One region of the Actinacidiphila yeochonensis CN732 genome, then DNA from elsewhere that is predicted to be linked to it. Evidence: riboswitches for the same ligand, from Rfam matches in the RefSeq annotation. Region 1 holds a riboswitch; the other holds the start of a gene.
The links. A riboswitch is a leader RNA that binds a small molecule or an ion and turns the genes downstream of it on or off. The one in region 1 is predicted to bind glycine.
Positions count from the first base shown of each region.

Region 2: another riboswitch for glycine. It lies ahead of gcvP (aminomethyl-transferring glycine dehydrogenase); the one in region 1 lies ahead of gcvT (glycine cleavage system aminomethyltransferase GcvT).

Region 1 is NZ_JQNR01000005.1:2,966,399-2,969,792, forward strand. It holds gene glyA (serine hydroxymethyltransferase) at 1-335, opposite strand, end outside; gene gcvH (glycine cleavage system protein GcvH) at 343-723, opposite strand; gene gcvT (glycine cleavage system aminomethyltransferase GcvT) at 959-2,074, opposite strand; glycine riboswitch at 2,146-2,263, opposite strand; glycine riboswitch at 2,264-2,375, opposite strand; gene BS72_RS24385 (enhanced serine sensitivity protein SseB) at 2,687-3,394, shown strand, end outside.
Region 2 is NZ_JQNR01000005.1:4,382,880-4,386,273, reverse strand. It holds gene gcvP (aminomethyl-transferring glycine dehydrogenase) at 1-1,833, opposite strand, end outside; glycine riboswitch at 1,898-2,014, opposite strand; glycine riboswitch at 2,016-2,124, opposite strand; gene BS72_RS29755 (PRC-barrel domain-containing protein) at 2,363-2,731, shown strand; gene BS72_RS29750 (DNA polymerase IV) at 2,838-3,394, opposite strand, start outside.

The DNA of each region.
Region 1 (3,394 bases):
GGGTTGAGCAGGGCGAACATCGCCGCGGCGTTGGCCTGCGCGCCGGAGTGCGGCTGCACGTTGGCCGCCTCGGCGCCGAACAGCGCCTTGACCCTGTCGATGGCGAGCTGCTCGATGACGTCGACGTGCTCGCAGCCGCCGTAGTAGCGGCGGCCGGGGTAGCCCTCGGCGTACTTGTTCGTCAGCACCGAGCCCTGGGCCTCCAGCACCGCGGTGGGCGCGAAGTTCTCGGAGGCGATCATCTCCAGGGTGGTGCGCTGACGCTCCAGCTCGGCGTCGATGGCGGCGGCGACGTCCGGGTCGAAGTCGTGCAGGGACTGGTTCAGAAGCGACATGGCGGCCTCAGCCCTCGATGAACGCGTCGTACTCGGCCTTGGAGAGCAGCTCCTCGGCCTCCCCGGAGACCCGCACCTTGAACAGCCAGCCGCCGGCGAAGGGGGCGGTGTTCACCAGCGACGGGTCGTCGGCCACGTCCTGGTTGACCTCCGTCACCTCACCGCTGACCGGCGAGTACAGCTCGCTGACGGACTTGGTCGACTCCAGCTCGCCGCAGCTCTCGCCCGCGGTGACCGACGCGCCGACCTCCGGGAGCTGGACGAAGACGACGTCACCGAGCGCGTCGGCGGCGTGCGAGGTGATCCCCACGGTGGACACGCCGTCCTCGGCGGCGTCGAGCCACTCGTGCTCCTTGCTGTAGCGCAGCTGCTCAGGGTTGATGGTCATGGCGCGAATTCTCCCGGATATGGAGGTGTGGGTACGGCCGCGCGGGCCACGGACGGCGCACGCGGCGGTCGGGTGGGGGGAGGTGGGGCTTTCGGTACGAGCCCGCCGGCGCGCCGCCGGTGGGAGCCGGGCGGGGGACGCGGACGGCGGGCTCAGACGGAACCGGCCGGTGGCCGGTCCGGCGATCGACCGGTGGCCGGTCCGGTGACCGGTCGGTGACCGGACCAGCCACCGGTCAGCGGGCGCGCTTGTAGAACGGCAGCGCCACCACGGAGTGCGGCTCGTGGGAGCCGCGGATGTCCACGGCCACCCCGGACGTGCCCTGCTCGGTGTGGGCGGCGTCGACGTACGCCATCGCGATCGGCACCCCGAGGGTCGGGGAGGGCGCGCCGGAGGTGACCTCGCCGATCACCGCGCCGGCCGCGTCCACCACCGGGAAGCCGGCCCGCGGCACCCGCCGGCCCTCGGCGACCAGGCCGACCAGGGTGCGCGGCGGGACCTCCGCGGCCCGGGCGGCCGCGGCCAGCAGCGCCTCACGCCCGACGAAGTCGCCCGGCTTGTCGAACTTCACGACCCGGCCCAGGCCCGCGTCGAAGGGCGTCACCGAGGCGGTCAGCTCGTGGCCGTACAGCGGCATGCCGGCCTCCAGCCGGAGGGTGTCGCGGCAGGACAGCCCGCAGGGGACCAGGCCGTGCGGCGCGCCCGCCTCGGTCAGCGCCTGCCACAGCTTCTCGGCGTCGCCCGGCGCCACGAACAGCTCGAAGCCGTCCTCGCCGGTGTAGCCCGTGCGGGCGATCATCGCCGGCACGCCCGCGACCACGCCCGGCAGCCCGGCGTAGTAGCGCAGGGAGTCCAGGTCGGCGTCGGTGAGGGAGGCCAGGATGGCCGGCGCCTGCGGGCCCTGGACGGCGAGCAGCGCGTACGCGTCGCGGTCGTCGCGCACCTCGGCGTCGAACCCGGCCGCGCGCAGCGCCAGCGTGTCCAGCACCGTCTGGGCGTTGGAGGCGTTGGCCACGACCAGGTACTCCTGGTCGCCGGTCCGGTACACGATCAGGTCGTCGAGGATGCCGCCGTCGGGCGCGCACACCATCGTGTAGCGGGCCCGGCCCACCGCCAGCGCCGACAGGTGGCCGACCAGCGCGTGGTCCAGCGCCTGTCCGGCCTGCGGCCCGGTGACGGCGATCTCGCCCATGTGCGAGAGGTCGAAGAGGCCGGCCCGGGTGCGCACGGCCTGGTGCTCCTCGCGCTCGCTGGCGTAGCGCAGCGGCATGTCCCAGCCGGCGAAGTCGGTCATGGTGGCGCCCAGGGCGCGGTGCAGCGCGTCGAGCGCGGTCCTGCGGGGCTCGCTCATGGGGTTGTGGACTCCCAGGTGTGACGGTCGGATGGCGGCCGGTACGGGCCGGACGAGGGGCCCTCGGTCCGGCCTCCCCATCTGTCATCGGAACCTGAGAGGTTCACCGTGAACCCGGCGAGGGGCCACGGTTTGCACCTTGGGTGGGAGCGGGGCCCGGGGGCGCACCGCTCCGCTTTTCAGATCTGCCTCGCCCGCGCGGTATCTGTGCCTGAGAGATTCAAGGGAGGGCTTGCTCCTTCGGCGCCGGGCCCGCCGCCGTACCGGCCGGCTGGTCCCGGAACTCTCCCGCGCGGCCTCGAACGGCCGTTATGCAGATGTCTGGCCTCATCATTGCACGTCGCCCCGGGGCCCCGCCCGCCCGGCCCGCCCGGCCGGCCCGCCGGACAGCGGCCCGTCGTCCGGCAGCGGTCCGGCAGCGCTCCGGCCTCCGCCGGGCAGCGGCGCGGCGAGGGCCGAGCCGGCTCCACCCCGACCGGTCCGCACCCCTCCGTGTCCCTTCATGCTCCTCCGCGCCCGTCCGGAAGCACCCGGTCGGCGGCATCCCCCGCGGGCCCCGGGCCGGATAGGGTTTCCCGCGCACGTGACGGACAAGCGCGGACAAGGGTGGGTATGGAGAATCCGGCGCCGTACATATGGCCGGCCAACGAGCTGGAAGAGGTGCTGAGCGCCAGCCTGGGCAACCCCGCGGCCACGCCCAGGCTGCTGGAGGTGCTCGGCCGCTCGCACGTGTGGGTGCCGCTGCCGAACGGCGGCAGCCCGGACTCGGTCGAACTCGACCTGCCCACGATGGAGCTGGGCGGCGCGCTGTTCGTGCCGGTGTTCAGCTCCGAGCAGCAGTTCCGGCTGGCCGCCGAAGGCATGTCGTGCACGGTGGCGCCGGTCCAGGAGTTCGCCCGCGGCCTGCCGCCGCAGCTGGGCATCGCGGTCAACCCCGGCGGCGCGGTCGGGGTGCCGCTGCCGCCCGCGGCCGTGGCCCGGCTGTGCCGGCCCGCGGCGGGGGAGCGCGGCGCGGAGACCGCTTCCGGCGCGCGGGTGCGGCTGTGGGAGCCGGACCACGAGAGCGAACCGGTGGACTTCCTGGCCGCGGCGGCCGGCGAGTTCGCGGTGACCCCGGTGGTGCTCAGCGCCCGGCGGGCCATGGCGGTGGTCGAGGACGACCCGCCGGCGCTCTTCGTCGGGGTCGAGCTGGACGGCTGGCAGGAGGGCGACCGGGCCGCCGCCCTGGACGCGCTGGGCCGGGCCGCGGGCACCGCGCTGCCGCCCTGGCCGGTCCACCTGATCCTCCTGGACCTGGCCCAGGACCCGGTCGGCGACTGG
Region 2 (3,394 bases), 1.4 Mb from region 1:
CGCGTTGGTGCCGTGCGCGGAGGACGGGATGAGGCAGACCGTGCGCTGGGTGTCGCCGTTGGCACGGTGGTAGGCGCGCACCGCCAGCAGCCCGGCCAGTTCGCCCTGGGAGCCCGCGTTGGGCTGCAGGCTGACCTTGTCGTAGCCGGTGACGGCGGCGAGCTGGTCCTCCAGGCCGTGGATGAGCTCCAGGTACCCGGCCGCCTGCTCGGCGGGCGCGAAGGGGTGCAGGGCACCGAACTCCGGCCAGGTGACCGGCTCCATCTCGGTGGTCGCGTTGAGCTTCATCGTGCACGACCCGAGCGGGATCATTCCCCGGTCCAGGGCGTAGTCGCGGTCGGCGAGGCGGCGCAGGTAGCGCAGCATCGCGGTCTCGCTGCGGTGCTCGTGGAAGACCGGGTGGGTGAGGTACGGCTCGGTGCGCTCCAGCGCGGACGGCAGCGCGTCCGGGGTGGCCGCGTCCAGCGCGTCGAGGTCGGCCTCGGGCGCGCCGAAGGCGGCCAGCACGGCGGTGAGCTGGGCGCGGGTGGTGGTCTCGTCGCAGGAGAGGCCGACGTGGTCGGCGTCGATGGGCCGCAGGTTGACGCCCCGCTCGCGGGCGGCGGCCACGATGTCCGCGGCCCGGCCGGGCACGGTGGCGGTGAGGGTGTCGAAGAACGCCTCCTCGGCCAGCTCCACCCCGGCGGCGCGCAGCCCCGCGGCGAGCACGGCCGCGTACCGGTGGGTACGGCGGGCGATGGCGGCCAGCCCGTCCGGGCCGTGGTAGACGGCGTACATGCCGGCCATGACGGCCAGCAGCACCTGCGCGGTGCAGATGTTGCTGGTGGCCTTCTCCCGGCGGATGTGCTGCTCGCGGGTCTGGAGCGCCAGCCGGTAGGCGGGGTTGCCGTCGGCGTCCACGGAGACGCCGACCAGCCGGCCGGGCAGGTTGCGCGCGTACGCCTCGCGGACGGCCATGTAGCCGGCGTGCGGGCCGCCGAAGCCCATGGGGACGCCGAAGCGCTGCGTGGTGCCCACCGCGATGTCCGCGCCCAGGGCGCCGGGCGAGGTCAGGAGGGTCAGCGCCAGCAGGTCGGCGGCCACGGTGACGACGGCGCCCAGCTCGTGGGCCTGCTCGACGACCGGCCGCAGGTCCCGTACGGCGCCCCCGGCGCCCGGGTACTGCAGCAGCACGCCGAAGACGCCGCGCTCGGCGACCTCGGCCGGGATGCCCTGTGAGAGGTCGGCGGTGACGACCTCGACGCCCGTCGGTTCCGCGCGGGTGCGCACCACGGCCAGGGTCTGCGGGAAGGTGTCGGCGTCGACCAGGAAGACGCCGTTCTTGACCTTGCCGACCCGGCGGGACAGCGCCATCGCCTCGGCCGCGGCGGTGCCCTCGTCCAGCAGCGAGGCGCCGGAGGTGGGCAGGCCGGTGAGGTCGGCGACGACGGTCTGGAAGTTCAGCAGCGCCTCCAGCCGGCCCTGGGAGATCTCCGGCTGGTACGGCGTGTACGCCGTGTACCAGGACGGGTTCTCCATGACGTTGCGCAGGATCACCGGCGGGGTGAAGGTGCCGTAGTAGCCGAGGCCGATCATGGGCGCCAGGACCTGGTTGCGGCCGGCCAGGGCGCGCAGTTCGGCCAGCACCTCGGCCTCGGTGACGGCCGGCGGCAGGGCGAGCGCCTCGGCGCTCTTGATGGTGTCCGGGACGGCGGCGGCGGTCAGCTCGTCCAGCGAGCCGTAGCCGACCTGGGCGAGCATCTTGTCCAGCGCCCCGGTGTCGGGGCCGATGTGCCGGGAAGCGAAGGGCACGCCTGCTTCCAGCTCGGCGAGGGGGATGGGGCGTTCGCTCATTGCGGGGGCCTCCTGGTCTGCGACGGCCATCGGGGGTGCCGTGCCGGCCGGCACCCGTGCGGCCTCCCCCTCTGTCAGAGAACCTGAGAGCTTCACCCCCCGCTGCCGGGCGGCTTTCCCCGTCGGTGAGGACACACCCGGCGGCCGCTTCGCTTCCGGGCTGTCCTGCTTTCCAGAGTGACCTCACCCGCGCGGTACGGATGCCTGAGAGATTCCGGGGAGGAGTTGCTCCTTCGGCGCCCCACCCCGCCCGACCGTCGGGGCTGGTGAGGACTCTCCCGCACGGGCTATGCGGCCGCGTCCAGCCTATCAGCGCCCGGCCGGCGAGGCTGTGGCGGCCGGGCGCCGCGGACGACGTCAGGCCTGGTGGAGGCGCTGGTCGGACGCCGGCCGGGGACGCCCGCGCGGCGAACGGGCGGCGGGACGGCGGGGCGGTCCCTGATCGGTGCCGGCTCGGCCCCGACTCGACAGGGCCCGGGATGTGGCTTTGGGTGGAGTCAGCAGCTGTCACCCGTGGGTTGGAGGAGTCGTGCAGACCGACATCGATCCGCGCAGCCTGATAGGACGCCGGGCCCTCGACAGCGACGGGGCGAGGATCGGCACGGTGGACGAGGTGTACCTCGACGACGCCACCGGCTCGCCGGAGTGGGCTGCGGTGCGCACCGGCCTGTTCACCCGCGACGCCTTCGTGCCGCTGGGGCCCAGCGAGCTGGTCGACGGGCAGCTGCGGGTGCCGTTCCGCAAGGCACTCATCAAGGACGCGCCCGACTTCGGTGTCGGCCGCCACCTCTCGCCGGAGCAGGAGCTCCAGCTCTACCACCACTACGGGATGGACGTGCCGCGCTCGGGCCCCGATCCGGCGGCCAGGGACTTCGGCGAGCTGGCGGGCGGCGACTGACCCGCCCTCTCCCCCTGGCCCCTGTCTCCCCACCCCGTCTCCCCACCCGAATCCGCCGGCCGCCCCGCAGCGACCGGGACACCGCGCGGACCCGCCCGGACGGGCGCTACCGCGCCGGACCCGGACCCGTGCCCGGACCCGGCTCCGCCGCCGGCCCCGCCGCCGCGGCCGGGTCCGCGGTCGCCGCCGGCTCGGCGGCCAGGGGCAGCGGCTCGCTGTGCTCCAGCCCGGGATCGTCGGCGGGGAAGGTGCGGACCCGTCCGGGCCGGGTGTCGCTCGGTACCTCGAAGCGGACGGTGACCCGTCCGACACCGCTGCCCTGCACCCACCCCGGCCCGTACTCCGTGTGGGTGACGTCCTGGCCGGGGAGCCAGCGGGCCGACCGCTCGGGCTGCGGCGGGGGGCTCGCGGGCAGGTCGACGACGGACCCACCCGCGCCGGCGCCGCCCGCCGCCCGGGCGTCGCTCTGCGCGAAGAGGTCCTCCTGGGTGAAGTCGGCCAGCCCTGCCACACCGACACCCAGCAGCCGCACCCCGCCGGTGGTGTCCACCGACTCCGCCAGCCGCCGCGCGGTCTCCCGCACCACCGACGCGTCGTCCGTGGGGGCGCGCAGCGTCTCGGAGCGGGTGAGGGTGGAGAAGTCGTACCGGCGCACCTTCACCA